4 regions of the Shewanella zhangzhouensis genome follow, and region 1 is predicted to be linked to each of the others. Evidence: predicted binding sites of a transcription regulator. Region 1 holds the regulator's gene; each other region holds the start of a gene.
The links. The regulator FliA, encoded in region 1, starts transcription of late flagellar genes. The targets are predictions, from matches to a motif close to CTAAAGNTNNNNNNNNNNNNGCCGATA.

Region 1 (6,099 bases):
TTCTTTATCAGCTGCGCAATCGCAAGCTAGTATTGATAGATACCGCCGGAATGGGACAGCGAGATATGCGACTGGTGGAGCAATTAGACAATTTAACGGCTAACAGTGCCTTGCCGATCCGCAGTTATCTGGTATTGTCAGCAACGTCGCAACGTCGTGTGCTTCAGGATGCGGTTAAACACTTCCAGCGCATCCCTTTATCCGGCGCTGTATTGACCAAACTGGATGAATCTGTTTCTCTGGCCGGCGCATTAAGCGTACTTATCCAGAGTGGGCTGCCACTGAGTTATGTGACTGATGGACAAAGAGTTCCTGAAGATATGAAAGTCGCAGACACCCTGGCGTTGGCAAGACAGGCGCTTGATGCCCTGAATGAACCTGAGTATCAGGGCATCGACAACAATATGTGGTCGGAAAGCACGACCTTTGCGTTCGAGTAAAGCTATGACCCGTGATCAAGCAAGCGGTTTACGTATGATGAATCAGCCATATAACGAAAAAGTAAAAGTCATTGCCGTGACAGGCGGCAAAGGTGGGGTAGGCAAGACCAGCGTGTCCATCAATACGGCTGTGGCTCTGGCAGAAAAGGGCAAACGGGTATTGGTACTGGATGCCGACCTCGGCTTGGCTAACGTCGATGTGATGTTGGGTCTGCGTGCCGAAAAAAATCTCTCCCATGTGTTGTCCGGGGACGCCGAACTGGACGATATCATTCTGCGTGGTCCCAAGGGCATAGGCATAGTACCCGCTACGTCGGGTACTCAGGCGATGGTCGAGCTGACCGCTGCGCAGCATGCAGGTCTTATCCGGGCCTTCAGTGAAATGCGCACCCAATTCGATGTGCTTATTGTCGATACCGCAGCCGGTATCTCCGACATGGTGCTCAGTTTCTCCCGTGCGGCTCAGGATGTGTTGGTTGTGGTATGTGACGAGCCTACGTCTATCACAGATGCCTATGCACTCATCAAAATCCTCAGCCGTGAGCATGGTGTGTTCAGGTTCAAGATTGTGGCAAATATGGTTCGCAGCCTACGCGAGGGCATGGAGCTTTTTGCTAAACTCAGCAAGGTGACTGACCGTTTTCTCGACGTGGCTCTTGAATTGGTTGCAACCATTCCCTTCGATGAAAACTTGCGAAAATCAGTACGTAAGCAAAAATTGATTGTAGAGGCTTACCCCAAATCACCTGCTGCCATTGCCTACCATGGGCTGGCGAATAAGGTGATGAGTTGGCCTATTCCGCAGCAACCCGGTGGCCATCTCGAATTTTTCGTAGAGCGGCTGGTACATCGTCCCGATTATCAAGAGGACAGAGCGAGTGAATAAAGCCGCGGCGTATACCTCCATGGAGAGTAAAACCTCCATCGTTGAACAGTACGCACCGCTGGTTAAAAGAATCGCGCACCACATGTTGGCCAGATTGCCGGCATCCGTACAGTTGGACGACTTGCTGCAGGCGGGCATGATTGGCCTGCTCGAGGCTTCGGCCAAATTTGACGGCGGCAAAGGCGCCAAGTTTGAAACCTTTGCTGGCATTCGAATTCGTGGTGCCATGCTGGATGAAATCCGTAAAGGTGATTGGGTTCCACGTTCTGTTCATCGTAATCAGCGCAGAGTCGCCCAGGTGATAGACGAACTGGAACAAGAGCTCGGACGTGATGCCCGGGACACAGAAATTGCCGAAAGACTTGATATGTCGATGGAGGAATACCATCATATCCTCAATGATGTTTCTGTTGGTAAAATCATAGGGATAGAAGATTTAGGCGTATCACACGATGTTCTGGTTCCCGACGGGGAACAAACCAACGACATTTATGATGACCTGGCTCAGAACCAGTTCCAGCAGGCTTTGGCAGATGCCATTCGCCAGTTACCCGAGCGGGACGCGCTGGTGTTATCACTTTATTACGATGAAGCACTGAATTTAAAAGAAATAGGCGCCATTCTTGATGTGAGTGAGTCGCGGGTATGCCAGATCCACAGTCAGGCGATGCTCAGGCTCAAAGGTAAGCTCAAGCATTGGACACAAGTATAAATTATTATTTGAGCAGCTAGAGTGTCAGCTCACCGGAGGAAACCTTGGACAAGAATATGAAGATTCTCATTGTTGACGACTTTTCAACAATGAGACGTATCATCAAGAACTTGTTGCGAGACTTGGGGTTTAATAACACCCAGGAAGCAGATGATGGCTCAACCGCCTTGCCGATGCTGCAAAAGGGTGATTTCGATTTTGTGGTTACCGATTGGAACATGCCGGGCATGCAGGGTATCGATTTGCTCAAAGCGATTCGCGCCGATGAAAACCTGAAGCATATTCCGGTACTGATGGTGACCGCTGAAGCCAAGCGTGAGCAGATTATTGCCGCCGCTCAGGCTGGCGTAAATGGCTATGTGGTTAAGCCTTTTACTGCTGCGACACTGAAAGAGAAGCTGGACAAGATATTCGAACGACTTGGTTGAGCAAGGATGAGCTATGCAGGCAAACACATCAGGGCTCATTAGTCTCGAACAGGCACAGGAACTCGTCACGCTCCTCAGTGCAGGTGAGCAGGAAAAGGCTGATTTACTGCTGCGGGACCTTGCTGTCCCCATTCAGAAAGAGCTGTTTGACGAAGTGGGTAAGCTGACCCGCCAATTACACAGTGCGCTGGTTGATTTTCAGTTGGACAGTCGCCTGATGGAACTGGCCAGTATCGACATTCCTGACGCCAAAGAGCGACTGAACTACGTCATCGATATGACGGAGCAGGCAGCCAATAAAACCATGGATGCCGTAGAAGAGTGTTTGCCTCTCGCTGACGCCCTCATTAACCATATTCAAACCGTCATGCCAGCCTGGGATAAGCTCATGCGGCGTGATATCGACATTACTGAGTTCAAAAGCCTGTGCCATGACGTACAGCAGCTGATGAATCGCAGTGCCATGGACTCAGAAAGACTGCGCGAGCTTTTGAATCAGATTTTAATGGCGCAGGACTTCCAGGATCTGACCGGACAGATGATCCGCCGTGTTATCGATTTGGTTCGTGAAGTCGAGAATAGCCTGGTGTCAATGTTGACCGTCTTTGGCGAGCAACCAGCCACAGAAGTTACCCAGAAGAGTACCAGCAGCATAGAAGCGGAAGGTCCAATCATGAATGCCGAGCTTCGTCAGGATGTGGTGACTGGTCAGGATGAAGTCGATGACCTGCTGTCCAGCCTGGGTTTCTGATAAGGAGTCAATTTAATGTCATTTGATGTTGATGAAGAGATTCTGCAGGATTTTTTGATAGAAGCCGGCGAAATTCTCGAGCTTCTGCAGGAACAATTGGTTGCTCTTGAGAATAATCCGGAAGACACGGATCTGCTCAATGCCATTTTCCGGGGCTTTCACACGGTTAAAGGTGGGGCTGGCTTCCTGGGGCTCGCACCCATGGTGGACGTGTGCCATGAATCGGAAAATACCTTTGATTTGCTCCGAACAGGTAAACGCCACGTCACCGCTGAACTGATGGATATCATTCTTCAGTCGGTGGACGCAATCAATACCATGTTCGCCCAAACTCAGGCAGGACAAGAGCAAGAACCTGCCTCTGCCGAGTTACTGGATAAACTCAAGCTTCTGTCCTCCGGCGCACCCTTACCGTCTGAAGGCGGAGAAGCCCCCTCATCGCCTTCATCTGAACCTACGATAAACGTGGACGATGAGATTCCCGGCGTTGAGCTTTTTGGCGACCTTGAAGAGCCTGTGGCGGCTGAGCCCGCTAGCCAGGCACCTGCCATGAGTGATGATTTTCTGTTTGACTCACCCGCCAGTGATTCCAGCATTGACGAAATCAACGAAGCCGAATTCGAAGCACTCCTGGATGCGCTGCACGGAAGTGGTAAAGGCCCTGGTGTCACCGGAGCGACTGGCGCTGCGCCAAGTACCGACAAAGCTGCCGCCAAAGCCGCACCTGCCGGTGATGAAATTACCGACGACGAGTTTGAAGCCTTACTCGATGAACTCCATGGTTCGGGCAAGTTTAAAGCCACCACCGATAAAGTGGTTGCCAAAGTGGAAGACAGTCCCGCAGACCATGTAGACACTGATGAAATCACCGATGACGAGTTTGAAAAGTTGTTGGATGAACTTCACGGTAAGGGTACCGGGCCCGGTATTGCATCTGCAGCTAAACCTGCCTCGCCAGCAGTGAGTCAGCCCAAATCAGCCGCAGCGCCCGCCGAGTCGCCAAAGCCCGTTGTAAAACCCTCATCATCTGTTGAAGCACCAAAACCTGTTGCTGCAGCAGAAAAAAGTCCAGCACCTGTCGCAAAAGCCGCACCGGCAGGCGGCGCCTCTGTGCCTCAGGGGGAGACCACTGTCAGGGTCGACACTGCCCGACTCGACCAGATCATGAACATGGTCGGTGAGTTGGTGCTGGTACGTAACCGCTTGGTCAGCCTGGGTGTTACCCGCGAAGACGAGGAAATGTCCAAAGCCTTGGCTAACCTCGATTTGGTGACAGCCGATTTACAGGGCGCCGTGATGAAAACACGGATGCAGCCCATCAAGAAGGTATTCGGCCGTTTCCCACGGGTAGTACGTGACCTAGCACGCAGCCTCAATAAAGAAATTGACTTGGTGCTGGTCGGCGAGGAAACAGATCTCGATAAAAACCTGGTGGAGGCCCTCGCAGACCCTCTGGTGCACCTGGTGCGCAACTCAGTCGACCACGGGATTGAAATGCCCGCCGATCGTGTAGCCAGTGGTAAACCTAAGACAGGTACCATTACCCTATCTGCCAGTCAGGAAGGGGATCATATTCTCCTGAAAATCGAAGACGACGGCGCTGGGATGGACCCGGAAAAACTCAAGGCCATCGCCGTAAAACGCGGTGTACTTGATGAAGATGCCGCGGCCCGTATGTCGGACCATGAGGCCTACAATCTGATTTTTGCTCCCGGTTTCTCCACCAAAACCGAAATTTCCGATATTTCTGGCCGTGGTGTGGGTATGGACGTGGTGAAAACCCGTATTACCCAGCTCAACGGTACCGTGCACATCGATTCGGTTAAAGGCAAGGGCACCATCCTTGAGATTAAAGTGCCGCTGACGCTGGCGATTATGCCAACCCTGATGGTGGAAGTGGCCAAGCAGGTATTTGCTCTGCCACTGTCGAGCGTCAATGAGATATTCCACCTGGATTTGACCAAGACCAACATAGTGGATGGTCAGTTGACTGTGATTTTCCGGGATAAGGCCGTTCCCCTCTTTTATCTGGAGCAGTGGCTGAGCCGCCGCAAAACCAAGTTCAAGCATGGTGACAAAAAGCACGGTCATGTGGTGATAGTGCAGTTGGGGACGATGCAAATTGGTTTTGTGGTCGATGCCCTAATCGGTCAGGAAGAAGTGGTGATTAAGCCGCTTGGCGCTTTGCTCCATGGCACGCCGGGTATGGCCGGTGCCACTATTACCTCAGACGGTGGAATAGCGCTGATTCTGGATGTTCCCGGATTATTGAAACATTATGCCAAGCGGAAGTAGCCCGAGCGCGTGCTGTTGGCAGGAATATAAATGACAATAAAAGTATTGGTCGTTGATGACTCAAGCTTTTTCCGACGCCGGGTCAGTGAAATAGTCACTCAGGACCCGGAGTTGGAGGTAGTTGCAACGGCATCCAACGGTATGGAAGCCATTAAGATGGCCTTGGAGCACAAGCCTCAGGTCATTACCATGGATATTGAAATGCCGGTGATGGACGGTATTACGGCTGTGCGCGAAATTATGGCCAAAATACCGACCCCCATTTTGATGTTTTCCTCTTTGACCCACGATGGCGCCAAAGCGACTCTGGATGCGCTGGATGCCGGGGCATTGGACTTTTTGCCCAAGCGGTTTGAAGACATCGCCACCAACAAAGACGAGGCGATTAAGCTTTTGCAGCAGAGGGTTAAAGCCCTTGGCAGAAGAAGGCTGTTCAGACCCGTCATTTCCAGAAGCCCCACACCAGAGCCAACCCGCCCCGCCATCGGCTCTCGGCCTCAGGTGCAATTGCAACGTCCTCAGACGCCTGCTGCTGCACCAGTGAGTGTGCGTGCCAGTGGAAAGCAATATAAATTGTTGGCGATAGG
Region 2 (6,099 bases), 2.0 Mb from region 1:
TAAGTAAGAACACCGCCACCAGAATAATCATCGACAGCTTGGAAGCCGAGGCCAGACTGCCATAGCCAAGCCAGGTGTCGTACACCGCAGTGGTCAGGGTGGGCACGGCAAAATAACTCACGGTAGCGAAGTCGGCGGCGGTTTCCATAGCAACCAGCGCCACGCCGGCGGCGATGGCGGGCCTTGCCATGGGCAGCGCCAAACGCCAGAAACTTTCACGCTCGCTGGCGCCCATCAAACGGGATGCCTGCAGCAAACTCAGAGACTGCTCCATAAAGGCGGTGCGGGCCAGCAAAAAGATGTATGGGAATAGCACCAAGGCCAGGATAAGCGTGGCACCGCCGAGGCTGCGAATATCGGGAAACCAATAGTCGGCGCCGCTATCAATCCCAAGCAGCGCCCGCAAGGTCCGCTGAATCGGCCCCGGATAATCAAGCAGGTCGGTGTATACGTAGGCCACCACATAGGCTGGCATCGCCAGTGGCAGCAGCAAAGCCCATTGAAAGAAGCGTCTGCCCGGCACTTCGCAGCGGGCCACCAGCCAGGCTGCAGGAATCGCCAGCAGTGCCGACAGCAAGCCAACCCCCAACATCAGCAGCAGGGTATTGAGGATATAAGTGGGCAGCACAGTATCGGCCAGGTGCGCAAACACCTCGCCATCGGGAAAGGCGGCGGTAGCCAACAGCGCCAGCAGCGGTGTTAAAAACAGAAATGCAATAAAAAAACCCAAAAACGACCAGCGCTTGGGTAATCCAACTACCATAGTGTATTCCAGAGGCGGCGCCCTCCGTTGGCGCCGCACGAATTAGGCGAATGCTATCGTCAGAGGTCGAATTTCACTTCATCGAGCAATTTCACGGCAGCACCGTGATATTCGGCAAGCTTTTCAATGGCCAGTGTGTCGGCCTTGAACTCGCCCCAGGAGGCCACCATCTCTGAGGGTTTCACATCAACTTTCACCGGGTATTCCATGTTGACTTCGGCATAGGCATGTTGCGCTTTGTCAGATGCCAAAAACTCCATCAGCTTAACGGCCTGTTCCTTGTTGGGAGCATATTTTGGCATGGCCATGCCGGACACATTGATGTGGGTGCCACGGTTAGCTTGGTTGGGGAAGTTGATGTATACGGCTTCAGCCCAGCTCTTTTGCTCAGGGTCCTGCATCATGGCACCGAAGTAATAGCTGTTGCCGATGGCGATATCACACAGGCCTTCCTTTACGGCCTTGACCTGTGCCCTGTCGTTCCCCTGAGGTTTGCGCGCCAGATTGGCTTTCAGGCCTTCGAGCCACACTTTGGTTTCGGCCTCGCCCTTGTTGGCAATCATGGATGCCACCAGCGAAATATTGTAAGGATGCTTACCGCTGCGGGTGCAGATTTTACCTTTGTATTTGGGATCGGCCAGATCTTCATAGTCGATATCCAACTTACCCAGCCTTTCTTTTGAAGAGTACAGGCTGCGGGTGCGCACCGTCAGGGCATACCAATCACCATCGGCTGAGCGCAACTGCGCTGGAATGTTGCTCTCGAGAACCGGACTTTGCACCTTGTCCACCAGATCTTTATCAACCAGCTCCATCAGCTTAGAGAACTCGGAGGTCAATACCAAATCCGCCGGAGACAGACGGCCTTCACGCTGCAGACGTTCTGCTATGCCATCTTTGGCAAATACCAGCTGGGTTTGAATGCCGGTTTCTTTCGTGAATTCTGCCAGTATGGGCTCGATCAAAAATGCCTGACGATAGGAATAGACAGTCAACGTATCAGCCGCCATGGCAGAGCCGGTCAAGCAGGCCAGGCCTGCGAACAATACCCCTTTGGACAATTTCATCTCGAACTCCCAGAACTTGGTTAAGTCAAAACAAACTAATGATAATTATTATCACTACAGACAGGGTAATCCAAGGGGTCTTAACTGACAACTTAAACTCGCCAAAATGTTAGCTGAGTCAATGAAATTTATCGATATTACTCAATGTGTTACGCAATTGCACCGAAAGCAAACCGCGAATTATCTCAAACTAAACTAAACTGAAACTTAATTGTTAACCGGCAGGGGGCTAGCACAATGGACTTGTTTTTGCTGTTGCTGGCTCTGGCTGTGTCAGTAGGCTGGTTCGTTTACAGTAAGTATCAATCGGATCACTGGCATCAACGTCACAGGGAGTGCAGACACAAAAAGCACGCTGTAGTGCCCCATGAGCTGGAGATTCCTAAAGATCAGAGTGTGTACGAGTCCCTGGAAGAGGTAGAGCACCAGGCCAGGATCAATGGGGCAAAGCCACAGGGCCTACATCCATTTCACTGCGTCACTGTGGTTGCCGGTTTAAATGACTGCAGTGCCAGACAGGCCATGGATGGGCAACGATTTCTCTCCGGTGATGCCCCCGCCATTCCACTGAAAGGCTGTGATGCCGAAACCTGCCATTGCCATTATCAGCACTTTGAAGACCGCCGGATCCCCCACTCAGACAGACGGGCGAGGTATGGGCTAACAGAAGAATTGTATGGGCATTTCGGTGAAAAAAATAAGCGCCAACTCCCCAAGGGCCGGCGCATTACAGATGTTTAGCAGGCAATATCCGGGCGCGTTTCACGGAATATTGGCAACTCACGCACTTCGTCAAACCACAGTGTCAGCGCCGGTGCAAGATTACGCCACTCCAGTGCCGGATGTCGGTAATCCATATAATCCAATAAGCACACCAACGCCATACTGTGGGCGTTAATGCGGTCAGACGAACCGGCACCCTGACGCTCAAGCTCACGAATGCCCCTCAAGAGCGCCTGTTCAAAACGCGAGGTCCAAAACGCTGAACGCACGCCCTCTTCTTCACGCATCTGCTCCTGCCTCAGCTTTACTGCACTGTCGATAAGCCCTTTCAGCAGTGAAAACTGACACTGGGCATGCCAATCCAAACCCGGCTCTCCAAACAACTGACTCTTGGCATAGGTTGCATCAAGGTAGCGGCAGATCACTTCACTGTCGTAGAGGGCGGCCCCATCGTTCAAAAACAAGCAGGGAATTTGCCCGAGAGGATTGGCACTCAGCAAGGTATCACCATTTTCCAATGGATTGGTGTTCAGCTCTTCGACATCCAATTCCAGGTAGCGCACCACGATTCGGACCATACGGGAATAAGGCGAAGGTGCAGAGCATAAAAGCTTCATGGGAGTTCCTTGTGTGTTACCAGTATTTTTCCACTGTGATTTGCCCGGGTGCCCTGCGAAGGTTTTTACACAGACCACGTTCGAGCAACATTGCCTGGGTGCTTGCAACCATCTCGGGATTACCACAAATCATGACCTGAGAATGCGCGGCAGACAAAGTAAGGCCGCTGGCGGCTTCGAGCGCGCCAGAAGCCAGCGCATCGGGTATCCTTTGTTGCATTGCACCGGGTACGGATTCCCGGGTAACGGATAAGATGAGTTGTAAGCTGGGCCTGCTTGCTGCCAGGGCTTGCAACTCGTCAAGATAAGCCAGATCCTCAGCCCGGCGAACCCCATATACAAGCACCAGGTGTTCAAACCTTTGCCAGGGCTCTTCGGTGCCAAGCATGGAAATAAAGGGGCCAACGGCGGTACCAGTGGCGAGCATCCAGAGCTGACGCCCGGCTGCGGGGGCGTCGGGTAATTCGCCCAAGGTTAAAAAGCCGGTCGCGCTGGCAGAAACTTGAAGCACATCACCGGGGCTCAAATCCTGCAATCTCGGAGAGAGCTCGCCCTCTTCAACGGCAACGGCCAGCACCTCGATATAATCGGTTCCGGGAGGGTTAACCAGAGAATAAGCCCGAGCTATGCGCTTATCCTCACTGGGTAAACTGAGTTTAATAAACTGTCCCGCAATAAAGGGCGCTATTTTGGCATCAATCCTGAGACTGAACAGCTTGTCGGTCCAATCCTTTCTTTGCAACACCCGGCCTTCGACCCACATGTCGCCTCCCCTACTCTGTGGCTGCAGCTCCAGCATAAGCAAGGGAGGAAAAAATAAAAACCCTTTTTAACGAAGGCGTTTATCCTGCTGTGCTCTGTTCTTTATCTTGTGGATTCATCTTGTCGGCAAAATCCTTGAGCCCTTGCTGCACCAGGTCGTAGGTCTTATCAACGCCCGCTGCGATATCCCCTTCCAGTACCTTAAGACCACTGAGTATGTCTCTGGCTTCTTTGAAGCCCTCATCAATCGCACCGCCAATCACAGCCATAAACCCCTCCAACTGCTGAACCAATGGCTGGCTGCTATTTTGAGATTGATAAACGCTGAAGAATTGGGTGGCAAAATCAACTATTCTGCCGGCCGTGGCTTCTGGAGAAGTATCAACGCCTTCCTCTGCCAGCCGCTCAATGGCCTGCTCGCCCATAGTCGGGGCAAGCTGCTCATTGATGGCTTCGATCGCGGCACGATACAGCAATACCATGGGCTCATCGGCAGCACTCAGGCTCACCTCTTGCTGTGCCGAAAGTATCGCTGCGTTCATCAAGGCACGGCTGGAATGTGCAGCTGTCTTTTGGCTGGCAACCACAGCAACAGTCTCACCATGGTTTTTGCCCGCTTCGGGGCTCTTGTCTTTTGCCACTTGAGACACTGTGGCACCGTGATTGGGTTGGGGCGGGCGAATTTCCATGGATTACCTCGATACTGACACAAGTCTGCTCAACCTCTGTATCGGATAATTTTTGTACAACTTTAATAAAAAGTCGTCCTCTTGTTGCAAGAAAGCAATAGGGAACATACTCGACTTAAGTTTTAATTTAAACTTCACCAGCCTTGAGTATAATGGCCGGCCAAAGATTGATTCAGTTAACACTTAGGGAGTAAAGTGGGGGCTGGATCAACCATTTAAAGCTCAGGATCCGGATAGTGAATAAGCCAAATATGCCCGAGGTAAAACCTCGCAGTACCAGTTGTCAGAACTGCGACAGACTAACCGAGATTGAAGGAGAACAACTCTGTTTCAGGGATGGGCGCATCATTCGATTAATGCCTGCCGACGGGGAAAAACATTTGCCGCTGCTGTGTGAGGGATGGCGTAAGCCCCCTTCCTCTAAATGATTAGCCTTGGCTGTAAAAACCTGCCGAAGGATGGCTACCGGCTTGGGCGCTGCGGATCACATTGTCCAACACCATGTCTGTGTTTAGTTTTGCCAGCGTCAATCCTCGGGTAGACACCTTAAGACCAGCGCAGAGCTGTGCGTATATATCCACCAACGTTTCCTGAGTCACCTGCCGTTTTTTCAAGGTTGTAGAAACGGCATTCCAATCTGTGGTGACTTTTTCACTCATGCCTTCCAAATTGACCAGCAAAGCGATGTTTTTCATAGCGACTCCGTGACAATTTTTATCCTTTTTAGGATTATGCGAGCGCTTTGCTGAATCACACCTGAACTTCACTTCATCTTTTGCTCATGCTGAATATGCCAGAGCCTGGCGTAAAGACCGTCCATCGCGAGCAATTGTTTATGGGTTCCCTGCTCGGCAATGCGTCCCTTACTCAGCACCAAAATGCGGTCGGCATCCACTATGGTTGAGAGTCGGTGGGCGACCACCAGACTGGTGTGTCCGGTGGCCACTTCTTTCAGGGCATCCAATATCGCCTTCTCGGCACGGCTGTCCAGTGAAGAGGTCGCTTCATCAAACACCAGGATGGGCGACCCCTTGAGCATGGCTCTGGCGATGGCAACCCGCTGTTTTTCTCCACCAGAGAGTTTAAGGCCGCGCTCACCCACCTTGGTGTCCCAACCCGATGGCAATGCCGCCACAAAATCTGCCAGATGTGCATGACGAATTACGGCCAGAACCTCTTCATCACTGGCATCCGGGCGGCCATAGCGGATGTTTTCCAGCAGCGAGTCATTAAAGAGCACAGTATCCTGGGGCACTATGGCTATGGCTCTTCTCAGGCTGTCCTGGGTCATGTCGCGAAGATCCATGTCATCGATGCAAATACGCCCGGAATCGACGTCATAGAAGCGAAACAGCAGCTTAATCAGCGTTGACTTGCCGGCGCCGCTGTCACCCACCACGGCCACCTTTTCCCCGGGTGCCACAGTAAAACTGACATCCGACAAAATAGTGCGCTCGTCGTAGCTGAAGTTAACCTGC
Region 3 (6,099 bases), 560 kb from region 1:
ATGGCTGAAACTGACCGTCGCCGCGCCAAACAGATGCAGTTCAATGAAGAGCACGGCATTGTCCCCCGCGGCGTGGTGAAGAAAATCACCGATGTGATGGATGTGGGCGAGAGGTCTGCACCAAGCCGCGGCGCGGCCAAGGTGTCAGGTCGCAGCGCCGGCACAGGTAAACCGTCGATGAAGCACGACCCGCATCAGATTGCCGTGACCATAGATGCGCTTGAAAAACAGATGCATCAGCATGCACGGGATCTGGAGTTCGAGCAGGCCGCCGCGCTCAGGGATGAAATCCATGGGCTGCGCCAGCAGCTGCTGGAAGCTTGAGTCTTAAACAGAGCCTAGCCATCTGAAGGCAAGTGCAAACATGAAAAACGCGCCACTGGCGCGTTTTTTCTCTCTGCTTTGAGATAAGGGGCAACTGGCCGGATTTATGCGGGACTCTTTGTCACATTCGATGAGCAATAGGCGAGATAGGCCACTCCCAGGGCTGTGCCAAGCAGTGCACCCACCAAATGCGACTCGGTAGCGACCCTGGCACCAATCAGGCTCGCCACATCGTTGCTGGCGCCAAAATACTGCTCGTATCCCACTTTTAAACCCAGGCCAATCAGCAGCAGCCAGCCGGATTTAAGCCCGCGCTTAATATCCATCAGAGCACCAAAGGCAAAGAGGCCGTGCAAAATACCGCTTAGGCCCACATACGCCTGAAGGCTTGGGTAAAACAGGTACAGGCCAATACCTTCACCGAGGCAGAGAACAAACAGCAGCAACACGAGCCCGGCCGCGCGGTAATGAAAATGATGCAAGCTCAAAATCACCCAGAAGCCCGCCAGGTTCATCAAGAAATGCCAGTGGTTGGTGTGCAGCAAGTTGCCGCTGATAAGGCGCCAATATTCGCCTGCGCCAATAAGGTGCCTTTGCCAATTAAGCTTCCCATCAACAGGCAAAAAATAGAGCGCAGCACAGAGCAGGGACAGCAGAGCGCCTATCATTAGCAGGCGCTTGTCTATTGAAGGCAACAGGCTTGATGGCAGTAAGCTCAATTGGCGGCCGTCTTGTTGGTAAGTTCTGCGTTTACCGCATCACGATTATTGAGGTAGTCCTCAAGGCCGCGGCGTCGCAGCAGGCAGGCGGGGCAATCGCCACACCCATCGCCACGGATCCCGTTGTAACAGGTCAGGGTTTGATTCCGCACCAGTTCGAGCTTGCCGTAACGGTCGGCCAGCGCCCAGGTTTCGGCTTTATTGAGCCACATCAGCGGCGTGCGAATTTCAAGTTGTTTGTCCATACCCAGATTGAGCGCCTGCTCCATGGCTTTGATGAAATCATTGCGGCAATCAGGATAGCCAGAGAAGTCGGTTTCACATACACCGGTGATCACAGTATCGGCGCCAAGTTGATAGGCGTATATGCCGGCAAGGGTTAAGAAGAGGATATTGCGACCCGGGACAAAGGTATTGGGCAGACCATTTTCCATCAGTTCGTGGGAAACGGGGATGGCGTCTCGGGTGAGGGCGCTGATGGCAAGCTCGCCAAGCAAAGACACGTCCATGATTTTGTGGGACGCACAGCCAAGCTCGTTTGCCAGCGATTTGGCTACGTCAATTTCTTCACTGTGGCGCTGACCATAATCGAAGGTGATGGCGTGTACTTCATTAAACTGAGACAGGGCCTGCACCAGACAGGTAGTGGAATCCTGACCACCACTGAATACGACAACTGCTTTGGACATGGAAAAACCGATACTGAGTTAAACTTTTGGGGATATAGTGTATCCCAGCAGCCGGGCAGCTTCAAAGTAACTGGTTTCTGACGCGTAAAAGTTCCCTTGAATCCGTGGCTGAAATCTTCTATAACAGCCGGCCGAATTGAATGTATGTCGTTTCCCTGCTACGGCAGCGACACCAAACGAGCGAGTCCTGATGACCGAGTATCCCATCAACGAAGTCTTTGAAACCATTCAGGGTGAAGGCAGCCACACTGGCCTGCCCGCCATCTTCGTGCGCCTGCAGGGCTGCCCGGTAGCCTGCCCCTGGTGCGACACCGCCCAAACCTGGGATGTGCTCGAACAAAATAAAGTGGCGCCCGCAGACGTTATTCAGGTGGATGGCAGCATTGGCCGATGGGCAATGCATTCGGCTTCATCTTTAGTGGATGCATTCATTAATAAGGGCTTTTCCGCCAAACTGGTGGTGATCACCGGCGGCGAACCCTGTATGCACGACTTAACGGATTTAACCCAAGGCTTTGAAGCGGCAGGGTTTCATTGCCAGATTGAAACCAGTGGCACCTTTGAGGTGCGCTGCTCAGAGAGCACCTATGTGACTGTATCGCCCAAGGTGAATATGAAAGGCGGCTATCCGGTGCTGAAACAAGCCCTTGAACGTGCCAATGAAATCAAGCATCCAGTGGCTACCGATGCGCACATTGATGAGCTCGATGCGCTACTGGAAGGTGTGGATATCACTGGCAAAACCATTTGTTTGCAGCCCATCAGCCAGAAGGCCCGTGCCACAGAGCTTGCGATGAAAACCTGCATTGCCCGCAACTGGCGTCTATCAATTCAAACCCATAAGTATTTGAATATTGATTGATTAATAGGTCTTTTGCGGAAGTCCTGCCAATAAAAAAGCTCCCACGGGAGCTTTTTTAGTTGAGTCAACAGGCACTCACAGCTTGCCACTTTCATTGAAGGCGGCGAGGGCAGCACTGGCTGCGGTGATATCGCCGATGTGAGAACCCACCCAGTCGCTGTTGTAGTAGGTATCGAGATACCGCTCGCCGGGATCGCAGATAAGCGTAACGATACTGCCGCTTTCGCCGCTTGCCTTCATTTGGGAAGCCAGTTTCAGCGCGCCGTACAAGTTGGTGCCGGTAGAAGGTCCGGTTTTGCGGCCGATTAACGCTTCAAGCCAATACATGGTGGCAATGGAGTTCACGTCCGCGACTTTCAGCATTTCATCCACCACTCCCGGAATAAAAGAGGGCTCCACTCTGGGCCGGCCAATGCCTTCAATACAGCTGCCTTTTTCACAGGTAATGCTGGCGTCACCGGTATTGAAGTAGTCGTAAAACACCGAGTGCTGCGGGTCGACCACCAGCAATTTGGTAGCGAGGCGCTGATAGCGGATATAGCGACCAATGGTGGCTGACGTGCCGCCAGTGCCCGGGCTCATTACAATCCAGCTGGGGATGGGATGGGGTTCGCGCTCCATTTGGCCAAAAATCGCGTTGGCGATGTTGTTGTTGCCGCGCCAGTCGGTGGCCCGTTCGGCGTAGGTAAACTGATCCATGTAATGGCCGTTGAGTTCTCTGGCAAGCTTCTCTGACTCGGCGTAAATCTCGCTGGAATGTTCAACAAAATGGCAACGGCCGCCATAAAACTCAATTTGCTCGATTTTGCGCTTGGCGGTGCTCTTTGGCATCACCGCAATAAAGGGTAAACCAAGCAGGCGGGCAAAATAGGCCTCCGATACAGCCGTGCTGCCGGATGAAGACTCGATAACCGCCGTGCCTTCTTTAATCCAGCCGTTACAAAGGGCATACAGGAACAGTGAACGGGCGAGACGATGTTTGAGGCTACCTGTGGGGTGGGTGCTTTCGTCTTTTAAATAGATGTCGATGCCGTCCAGTATCGGTAACTCGAGCTTAATAAGATGGGTGTCGGCGCTGCGCTGAAAGTCGGCTTCAATTTTGCCGATGGCATTGGCTACCCAGCTGGTGCATATGGGAAGGCTCATGGGGAGTCCTGTGTTTTGCGATACGAGCTTGGATAATATGAAAAATCAACAGGATTTCACAGCGTCAGGATCAAAGCTGGCTGAGATTGTTGCGATTGGCATTAACAGATGTGAAAAGCGAGGTGAATTACAATAGATTCTGCCGACCAAAGCAGACAAGATGGTGGAGGGAGAAGGATTCGAACCTTCGAAGGCGGAGCCGTCAGATTTACAGTCTGATCCCTTTGGCCACTCGGGAACCCCTCCATCATGGCGTAAAGTGAAAGAAACAAGTGGTGGAGGGAGAAGGATTCGAACCTTCGAAGGCGGAGCCGTCAGATTTACAGTCTGATCCCTTTGGCCACTCGGGAACCCCTCCACGAGTTTCTTGCTTTACATTTTTCTTGCGTTGCTGAAGTGGTGGAGGGAGAAGGATTCGAACCTTCGAAGGCGGAGCCGTCAGATTTACAGTCTGATCCCTTTGGCCACTCGGGAACCCCTCCTCATCAGCGGCGGCCATAGTAAGCAGAATCGATAGTCATGTAAAGGCTAAATTTGCAAAAAAGGCTAAAGTTAGGCGCCGATTGGTCGATTAAATGACAACGACCTGTTTTTGTGATGTTTTTTTATGCAGATTGCTGCTGGTTTAGTCAATGAAAGCCAAGTAGGTGACCGTCTTGCCCGTGCCGTTGAAGAGGGGCGCAGGGGCGATTTTGGCTTGATATTGGCAATGTTGTCCCAGGATGCCCGTGATTTTGCAGAGTTTTGGTTATCCACCGATGAATCGGTTGAGCAGAAGCTGCACAAACATTTCGAGCTGCCCCCCAAGCAGACCCTGATCGCCAAACCCGGTGCTGAGGACTGCATGGATAACAGTGGCGTATTCAGAACATTCGGTAAAAAGGCGTTTCATTTAAGCCAGGCACTCTTGCCTGAGCCTGTTGTCATCCGAGGCGACCTTCCTGCTGATATGTTAATTGCCTTGAATAACTGCGCACCTACAGTGCAGCGTCGTTTCTATTCTGACGCACGGCCGACCATACCTACTCACCAACACTTTAACGATATTCTCGAAGCGCAGCGTGCACTCGGAAAACTGATGGAGCACGCAGACAACCGAAATCTGATGGCCATGGTTTGATGCAAGACAGGGTTTGATTTTGCAAATTTGCCTATAATTTGCGGTAGTTGCACCAATTTAACCCGAATACGTCTTCATAAAGGAGTTTAGCGTTATGAAAGCCATCGAAGCGAATCAAGCCGCCAGCGTTAAAGATACCTGCACCGACTGCGGCAGCTTTGTCGATATTGGTGCTGTTATAGCAGCAGAAGATACAGAACTGACCCTGGAGTTTTCAGGTGATGGTGCAGATGCCAAAGCCCAACACCTATGTGATTTGGCGGTAAAACGGTTCGCCAATGTTACCGTGCAGATAGACAGTACTGAGGTAGGTGTACGTCTCAGAATTACCTTTGATGTGGCTGCAGAAAAAATGATTTTTCAATTGGAGCAAGGGCTGTAAAAAATTAATTGTAACGGCTGTTGCTACAAACTAATCAGCTGATGTACAGTCGAAAACCAATAAAAAATAACAATAATTTAGAAAAGGGCGCACAGACGTCCGTCATTTCCCGCACCCTGGGATTTAGGGAACTGAGTGAAAAGGCGTAAATATCAATTTCTGGTCGATCAAATAGTTCACTCTGCTGCCAAGCAGCAAGGTGACTTCGAAAAAACCGCCGAACTGGCGACCGAACTCCTGTGTCAAACACTGGGGCTTTGTGACGCCAGCGTGTGGGCGTTTGATGCACAGCTGTCCAGCCAATATCAGGTTGCACACTTCGGTAAGCACCGACTGGAACCCTGTGCAAGGCGTCCTGCTCAAATCAGCGATTGCCCACTCTATTTGAAAGAACTCGAAAGCCGGCGCCATATCGATGCTTTTGATGTGGCGAATGACCAAAGACTCGTTGAGTTGGCGTCCAGCTACTTTACTCCCAATGGTGTCCATTCGGCCCTCGAAGTGGCTATCCGGATAAACGGTCACATCGAAGGCGTATTGAGTCTTGAGCGCAGCATAGGCGCGCGCTGGAGCGACAGCGAGCTTCATATCGCAAGCCAGGTGGCCGATCAGCTGGCCTTGGCGCTGGCAACCCGCAACACCTACGACAAAGAAGAAAAACTGTCGCTGTTTAAGAGCGCAGTGGAGCAGTCTGAGCAGGTGTTTATGCTCATTAACCTGCACACCGAAACCGTCGAATACGTCAATAAGGCTCATGGAGACATCACAGGTGTGCCTCGGGAAAAGGTTATAGGTCGCTCTTTACGGCAATTGGATTTTTTCACGCAGCACCCACGGCTCGCAGAAGAAGTGCTCGG
Region 4 (6,099 bases), 210 kb from region 1:
TGGTGTAAAACACCTGCTCAGACACGTAGTCGTCCGGATTGAAGGATACCTTGGGCGCACTGAACAGCTCATTGGTGCCCTTGTTCAGATCGTACTTGTAGATAGTCTGAGGCTGCACATAGCTGTTGAAGATGTAATAAAAGTAAGGCTTGCTGGCCTTGCCGTAGGGACCGGCTATCTTGCCCTTACCCGGCAGCGGCACATCCTCACGCTTCACCCCATCCATATTGTAAATGGACAATTGGCCCAGCACATCGTGCAGATAACTCACCACCAGATGCTCGCTGATAATGCTGACCGCAGCGATGGGGTCCTGAGATTCCGGCACCAGGGTGCGCCAGTTGTCTTTGGCAGGATTTCGGGTATCGACGGCAATGATGCGGCCTTTCGGGGCATCCAGATCGGTCTTGAAGTAGAACACCGGACCTTCGTTACCGAGGAACTGGTATTCAGCTTCCAACTCGCTCATCAGCTCAACCACTTTAAGGCTTTTATCTTTGAGCGGTTTATAGAAGAAGCGATTGCGGCTGTCTGTCCCCACTGAGACGCTTATCAGCAGGAAGTTACCGTCATCGGACACAGTGGACGAAAAGCCCCACTCGGGCTGGTCCGGACGCTCGTATACCAGAGTATCCTTCGCCTGTTCCTCGCCAATGCGGTGGAAATACACCTTCTGGTTGTAGTTCACATCGACCAGGATATCGCCGCCAGCGGGCGCATCATAGCGAGAGTAGTACACACCACTGTTGTCATGGGCCCACTCGGCGCGGGAAAACTTGATCCAGTTAAGGCTATCAGCCAACTTGCGGCCACTGGCCACATCGATAAAGGCCCACTCCTGCCAGTCGGAGCCGGACTTTGAAACGCCGTAAGCCAGGGTTTTGCCATCACCGCTTACGGATACGCCGGATAGGGCCACAGTGCCATCGGCTGAAAGCGTGTTGGGGTCAAGCAGTACCCGCTCGGCGCCGCCCTTTTCACTCACATAGAGTACGTTTTGTGATTGCAGGCCATTGTTTCTGAAAATAAAGCGATTTTCACCGTGCTCAAAAGGTGCACCTACTTTTTCAAAGTTCCACAGCTCGGTAATGCGGTCAACCACCACTTGCTTATTGGGAATGGCGGCAAGGTATTCTTCACCAAAAGCCTGCTGCCGTTTGACCCAATCTTCGGTCTCAGGGCTGCTTTCTTCGAGCCAACGATAAGGGTCTTGCACCTCAACGCCGTGAATTTGTTCACTTATGGCAACCGTTTGGCTGGCAGGATAAGCGATACCAGCCGCAGGGGCATCTTGGGTCGCTTCTTTGGTGTGACAGCCTGATAATCCCAGAGCAAAACCCAGGGTCAGCAGGCTTAGAGTGCTGATTCTGCTTGTCATTGTTGTCTTCCTTTGCAGTAGAGAGGTGCATTGCCGCTGCCCACTATACCCCCAAAAATGGAGGTGGCAATGGCAGGTAAACGTGGTGGTGAAACTTTCGCCAAGGTCCGGCGTTAAAAGAGTGATAACATCTTATGGCGATGCCATACGCTTTTTTATGCTTGATATGTGCTTAATTACTCGAAATATACGGATTAAGGCCGTTAACGTGCGCCAGATCACACAATGATTCATTAGTTAAACTAATCTCAAATTCCAATTTTTCTCGTTTGTTGTTCTTATCATGCCTGACTACAATGACCACGTTTTCCGGAAGTGTCTGCTTCGCAGATTGTGAAAACAAAGAACATTTTATCGCTGTGTCTGACACATCGATATCATCCCTGGTTCTTATGCTTGACTTCCTTCCTTCAATTTGTTGATTGCAATGCTTATTCTTTTGCGGCCCACTTGGAATCAAGTGGGCTTTTTTTTACATCCCCATTTGCATCCCTGCCCAACAAAAAAGACCGCGTTGGCGGTCTTTTTTATGAAGAAAATTTAATCCTCAGATAGCTTTGGTTATCTGGATGACCACCCGGCGGTTTCGCTGGCGCTCATCCGCCCCTTGGTTGGAAGCCACGTGACGGGTTTCGCCGTGGCCCTCTGTTTGAATACGGTCAGCGGGGATGCCTTTACTGACAAAAAAGTCCTTTACTGAATCCGCGCGCTTGTCAGACACCTTTTGGTTCAGGTTACGGCCGCCGTGGCTGTCGGTATAGGCATTGATGAGGATAAGCTCAACATCGGGGTCCAGGCTCAGGTATTCCTGCACCCGCGCCAGCTGTGCCTTGGAAAAACGGGTCAGCTCAGTTCCACCCGACTCATAATTGAGCACGGTAAAGGCGATATCATCGAAACTGTAGGGCAGCAAGCCAGATAAACACTGACGAAACTCAGTGTACTTGCGACGGAAATTGGCCGCCGACAAACCCACGGCAACCTTATTGTCGCTGTTGTACCAGTCGGCGTAGTAGAAAGTGGGCTCACGGCCGCGCTCAAGCTCGGTCAGCATCGACCAGGCGGCCTTTTTGGGTACTTCGCCGTTAAAGTCTCTCATATAAGACAGCCTGGTAATGGTCGACTGAACTTCGCCGGGGCGCCAGGAGGGAGCCTTGCTCACCAGGGTTGCCGCCGTGGCCGCATCGGGTTTCGACCACATATCCAGAGTAAACAGCAGATTCTGATCTTTACCGGCAGCGCTGGAAAACACGGCTTTGCCGTAAGCAGGGATATCATGCTCCAGACTGCAGCGAATACGGGAGTTTTCGGCCAGGCGCCACTGGGAGTCGGCAATGGTGGCCACGTAGTGACGCATGTCGGCCGCCGCGCCCAGTGGCAGCAGCAGTGCAGATAGAATAAAGCAGTTACGCCACATAGGAATTCTCACAATTCAATGCTTACTCTGGAACTATCGACCAATATTCCCGGTTCTTTAGCGCAGATTTTGCGCAATCAAACATGACAGCCAAGGCGCCTTTTAGCATAATAGCGCCCTTTGCAACGACCAGAGAATTCAGGATGTCTGACGCCTTCAACCCCAACAAGCTCAAGTACCGGTTCCGTGGCTATTATCCTGTGGTAATAGATGTGGAAACCGCCGGCTTCAATGCTCAGACCGATGCCTTGCTGGAAATTGCCGTCACCCTGCTGACCATGGACGATAACGGCATGCTGGCGCTGGATAAAACGCTGCATTTTCATATCGAGCCCTTTGAAGGCGCTAATCTTGAACCTGCTGCGCTGGCCTTTAACGGCATAGACCCAAGCAATCCGCTGCGTGGCGCGGTCAGCGAAAAAGACGCGATACTGGAAATTTTCAAGGCGGTGCGCAAAGGCATGAAAGCGTCAGATTGCCACAGAGCCGTGATTGTGGCCCACAATGCCGCATTCGACCATGGTTTTGTTAGCAAGGCGATTGAGCGCAGTGGCGTTAAACGCTCGCCATTCCATCCCTTTGCCACTTTCGACACCGCCTGTTTGTCTGGTCTGGCCCTGGGGCACACAGTGCTGGCACAGGCCTGTAAAATCGCCGGCATTCCCTTCGACAATAAAGAAGCCCACAGTGCCCTTTATGATACTGAGCGTACCGCCGAGCTCTTCTGTTATATCGTCAACCGCTGGAAGTCCCTCGGCGGCTGGCCGTTACTGGGTGCAGACGCCCTAGAAGAGACCGAGGATGCAACAGCGGATAACGAAAACGCCGCTGTCGATGCCGAGGCCAGCGCTGGCGAATAAGCGAAGCTCCCGCGCCATCTGCTTATAGCGCCCCTTAAATCAACAACAGCCAGGCAAATCACAGAAATGAAAAAGCCGCCCTTGGGCGGCTTTTTTATGCGATTCAATGTGATCCAGATATTGGATTACAGGTCGTCAGCGTTTTCGCTCAGGTAAGCAGCAACGCCGTCTGGGCTGGCGCTCATACCTTTCTTACCTTTTTCCCAACCGGCTGGGCACACTTCGCCGTGCTCTTCGTGGAACTGCAGCGCGTCAATCATACGCAGCATTTCGTCAACGTTACGGCCCAGTGGCAGGTCGTTCACTACCTGGTGACGTACCATACCTTCCTTGTCAATCAGGAAAGAACCACGGAAAGCCACACCGGCTTCTGGATGCTCTACGTCGTAGGCCTGACAGATTTCGTGCTTAACGTCAGCCACCAGAGTGTACTTAACAGGGCCGATACCGCCCTTGTCTACTGGGGTGTTACGCCAGGCGTTGTGGCTGAACTGAGAGTCGATGGAAACACCGATCACTTCAACACCACGCTTGGTGAACTCTTCCATGCGGTGATCGAACGCGATCAGCTCAGATGGGCACACGAAAGTGAAGTCCAGTGGGTAGAAGAAAACCACGGCTGCTTTGCCCTTGATGGCTGCAGTCAGGTTGAAGTTGTCAACGATTTCGCCTGAACCCAGAACGGCAGCAGCAGTAAAATCGGGGGCCTTGCGACCTACTAATACGCTCATTGGTAACCTCCATCTATGGATTGAGCTAGGGATAATACGAACTTTCCTGTTAGATATTCAGCATTATAAGAGGTGCCATGAGCCTGACAACCCAATTTGGAGGAATATCACACAATTGCTCCGTTCCCCGGTCTGTCAGAGCAATTTATCGCCGTAAAGCCCCCTGCATTTCCGGGGCTTTTCAAGTGGCACGACCGCACTGGATCACAATTGGCAAATTTGTATGTGAATTCGTGCCCATTGCTGGACAAGCAAGGGAAACACTGTCAAAAATAGCCCTTTTGATTGAAGACAGACTTATCCATGATGAATTCCGTGGTTATTGCCGTGTGCCTGATGCTTGCCCTCAGCCTTGCACGGGTAAACGTGGTTATCGCGCTGACCATAAGCGCACTGGTCGCCGGGCTTTGGGGCGGCATGGGGCTGACAGCCACCATTGATGCCTTTAACACGGGCCTTGGAGGCGGTGCCCAAATCGCGCTGAGCTATGCACTCCTTGGAGCCTTTGCCGTGGCCCTGTCACATTCGGGGCTGACCACGGTAATTTCCCGCTCTGTGATTAAAAAACTGGGTCGGGAAAACGATGCCAAAGCCCTGGGTACAGTGCGCATGTTGCTGTTGGTTTCACTGCTTGCCATGGCCATGGCGTCCCAGAACATTCTGCCTATTCATATCGCCTTTATCCCGATTCTGGTGCCGCCACTGCTGCACCTGATGTCAAAGCTCAAGCTCGACCGCCGCCTGGTGGCCTGTGTACTCACCTTTGGTTTGGTGACCACCTATATGGTGCTGCCAGTGGGCTTTGGTGGCATCTTCCTGAACGACATTCTGCTGGCAAACCTAACCGGCAATGGCCTGGAGGCCAGTCGCGAACAGGTGCCCGGTGCCATGCTGATCCCGGCACTTGGGATGATCCTGGGCCTGCTCATCGCTGTGTTTATCAGCTATCGCAAACCCAGAAGCTATGTAGAAGAGCAAATCCTCGCGGCCGAGCCCGAAGAACGCATCCATGGTCGTAGCCTTATCATCGCCCTGGTTGCCATTGTGGCGACTCTGGTGGTGCAGCTTGAAACCGACTCCATGATTTTTGGTGCCCTGATTGGTTTTATGGTGTTCAGTCTCTCGGGCGCGATTAAGCATGTGGCCGATCAGGACATCTTCACCCAGGGCGTGCGCATGATGGCCAATATCGGCTTTATCATGATTGCTGCCGCAGGCTTTGCCGCCGTGGTCAAGGCCACAGGCGATGTGGGTAATCTGGTGTCGTCCCTGGGCGAACTGATTGGCGACAATAAGGCGCTGGCGGCGTTCCTGATGCTGCTGGTAGGCCTGCTTATCACCATGGGTATTGGCTCATCCTTTTCTACCATCCCCATTATCGCCACCATCTATGTACCATTGGCGCTCTCCTTTGGCTTCTCGGTACCGGCTACCATTGCTCTGGTCGGCACAGCGGCCGCGCTGGGTGATGCGGGCTCACCGGCGTCTGACTCAACCCTCGGCCCCACTGCCGGGCTTAACGCCGATGGACAGCACGACCATATGCGAGACAGCGTGATCCCAACCTTCATCCACTACAATATTCCGTTGTTGGTATTTGGCTGGATTGCGGCCATGGTGCTTTAAGCGGGCTGATAACCCAAAGAGACCTACTGCAAGATACGAAAAAAGCGCCCGAGGGCGCTTTTTCATTTAAGGCAGCTGTTTACAAAA

Region 2: K0H63_RS03690 (DUF5610 domain-containing protein) is a predicted target of FliA. The motif match lies at 4,661-4,687, and genes of this name have one in related genera.
Region 3: K0H63_RS10175 (VC2046/SO_2500 family protein) is a predicted target of FliA. The motif match lies at 4,287-4,313, and genes of this name have one in related genera.
Region 4: K0H63_RS11730 (flagellar protein MotY) is a predicted target of FliA. The motif match lies at 2,830-2,856, and genes of this name have one in related genera.

What each region holds. Positions count from the first base shown of each region.
Region 1 is NZ_CP080414.1:2,904,804-2,910,902, reverse strand. Features, by position in the region: gene flhF (flagellar biosynthesis GTPase FlhF) at 1-440, shown strand, start outside; gene K0H63_RS12720 (MinD/ParA family protein) at 445-1,326, shown strand; gene K0H63_RS12715 (RNA polymerase sigma factor FliA) at 1,319-2,038, shown strand; gene cheY (chemotaxis response regulator CheY) at 2,083-2,466, shown strand; gene K0H63_RS12705 (protein phosphatase CheZ) at 2,480-3,217, shown strand; gene K0H63_RS12700 (chemotaxis protein CheA) at 3,233-5,512, shown strand; gene K0H63_RS12695 (protein-glutamate methylesterase/protein-glutamine glutaminase) at 5,543-6,099, shown strand, end outside.
Region 2 is NZ_CP080414.1:856,116-862,214, reverse strand. Features, by position in the region: gene K0H63_RS03715 (ABC transporter permease) at 1-763, opposite strand, end outside; gene K0H63_RS03710 (Fe(3+) ABC transporter substrate-binding protein) at 823-1,830, opposite strand; gene K0H63_RS03705 (hypothetical protein) at 2,068-2,571, shown strand; gene K0H63_RS03700 (glutathione S-transferase) at 2,568-3,170, opposite strand; gene K0H63_RS03695 (ferredoxin--NADP reductase) at 3,187-3,933, opposite strand; gene K0H63_RS03690 (DUF5610 domain-containing protein) at 4,013-4,621, opposite strand; gene K0H63_RS03685 (hypothetical protein) at 5,050-5,316, opposite strand; gene K0H63_RS03680 (ABCB family ABC transporter ATP-binding protein/permease) at 5,385-6,099, opposite strand, start outside.
Region 3 is NZ_CP080414.1:2,344,220-2,350,318, reverse strand. Features, by position in the region: gene uvrB (excinuclease ABC subunit UvrB) at 1-324, shown strand, start outside; gene rrtA (rhombosortase) at 429-992, opposite strand; gene queC (7-cyano-7-deazaguanine synthase QueC) at 1,040-1,732, opposite strand; gene queE (7-carboxy-7-deazaguanine synthase QueE) at 1,923-2,594, shown strand; gene K0H63_RS10195 (PLP-dependent cysteine synthase family protein) at 2,670-3,740, opposite strand; tRNA gene K0H63_RS10190 (tRNA-Tyr) at 3,902-3,986, opposite strand; tRNA gene K0H63_RS10185 (tRNA-Tyr) at 4,014-4,098, opposite strand; tRNA gene K0H63_RS10180 (tRNA-Tyr) at 4,138-4,222, opposite strand; gene K0H63_RS10175 (VC2046/SO_2500 family protein) at 4,348-4,860, shown strand; gene K0H63_RS10170 (DUF406 family protein) at 4,955-5,242, shown strand; gene K0H63_RS10165 (putative bifunctional diguanylate cyclase/phosphodiesterase) at 5,378-6,099, shown strand, end outside.
Region 4 is NZ_CP080414.1:2,698,449-2,704,547, forward strand. Features, by position in the region: gene K0H63_RS11725 (prolyl oligopeptidase family serine peptidase) at 1-1,378, opposite strand, end outside; gene K0H63_RS11730 (flagellar protein MotY) at 1,926-2,795, opposite strand; gene rnt (ribonuclease T) at 2,939-3,655, shown strand; gene K0H63_RS11740 (peroxiredoxin C) at 3,781-4,386, opposite strand; gene K0H63_RS11745 (Na+/H+ antiporter family protein) at 4,693-6,012, shown strand.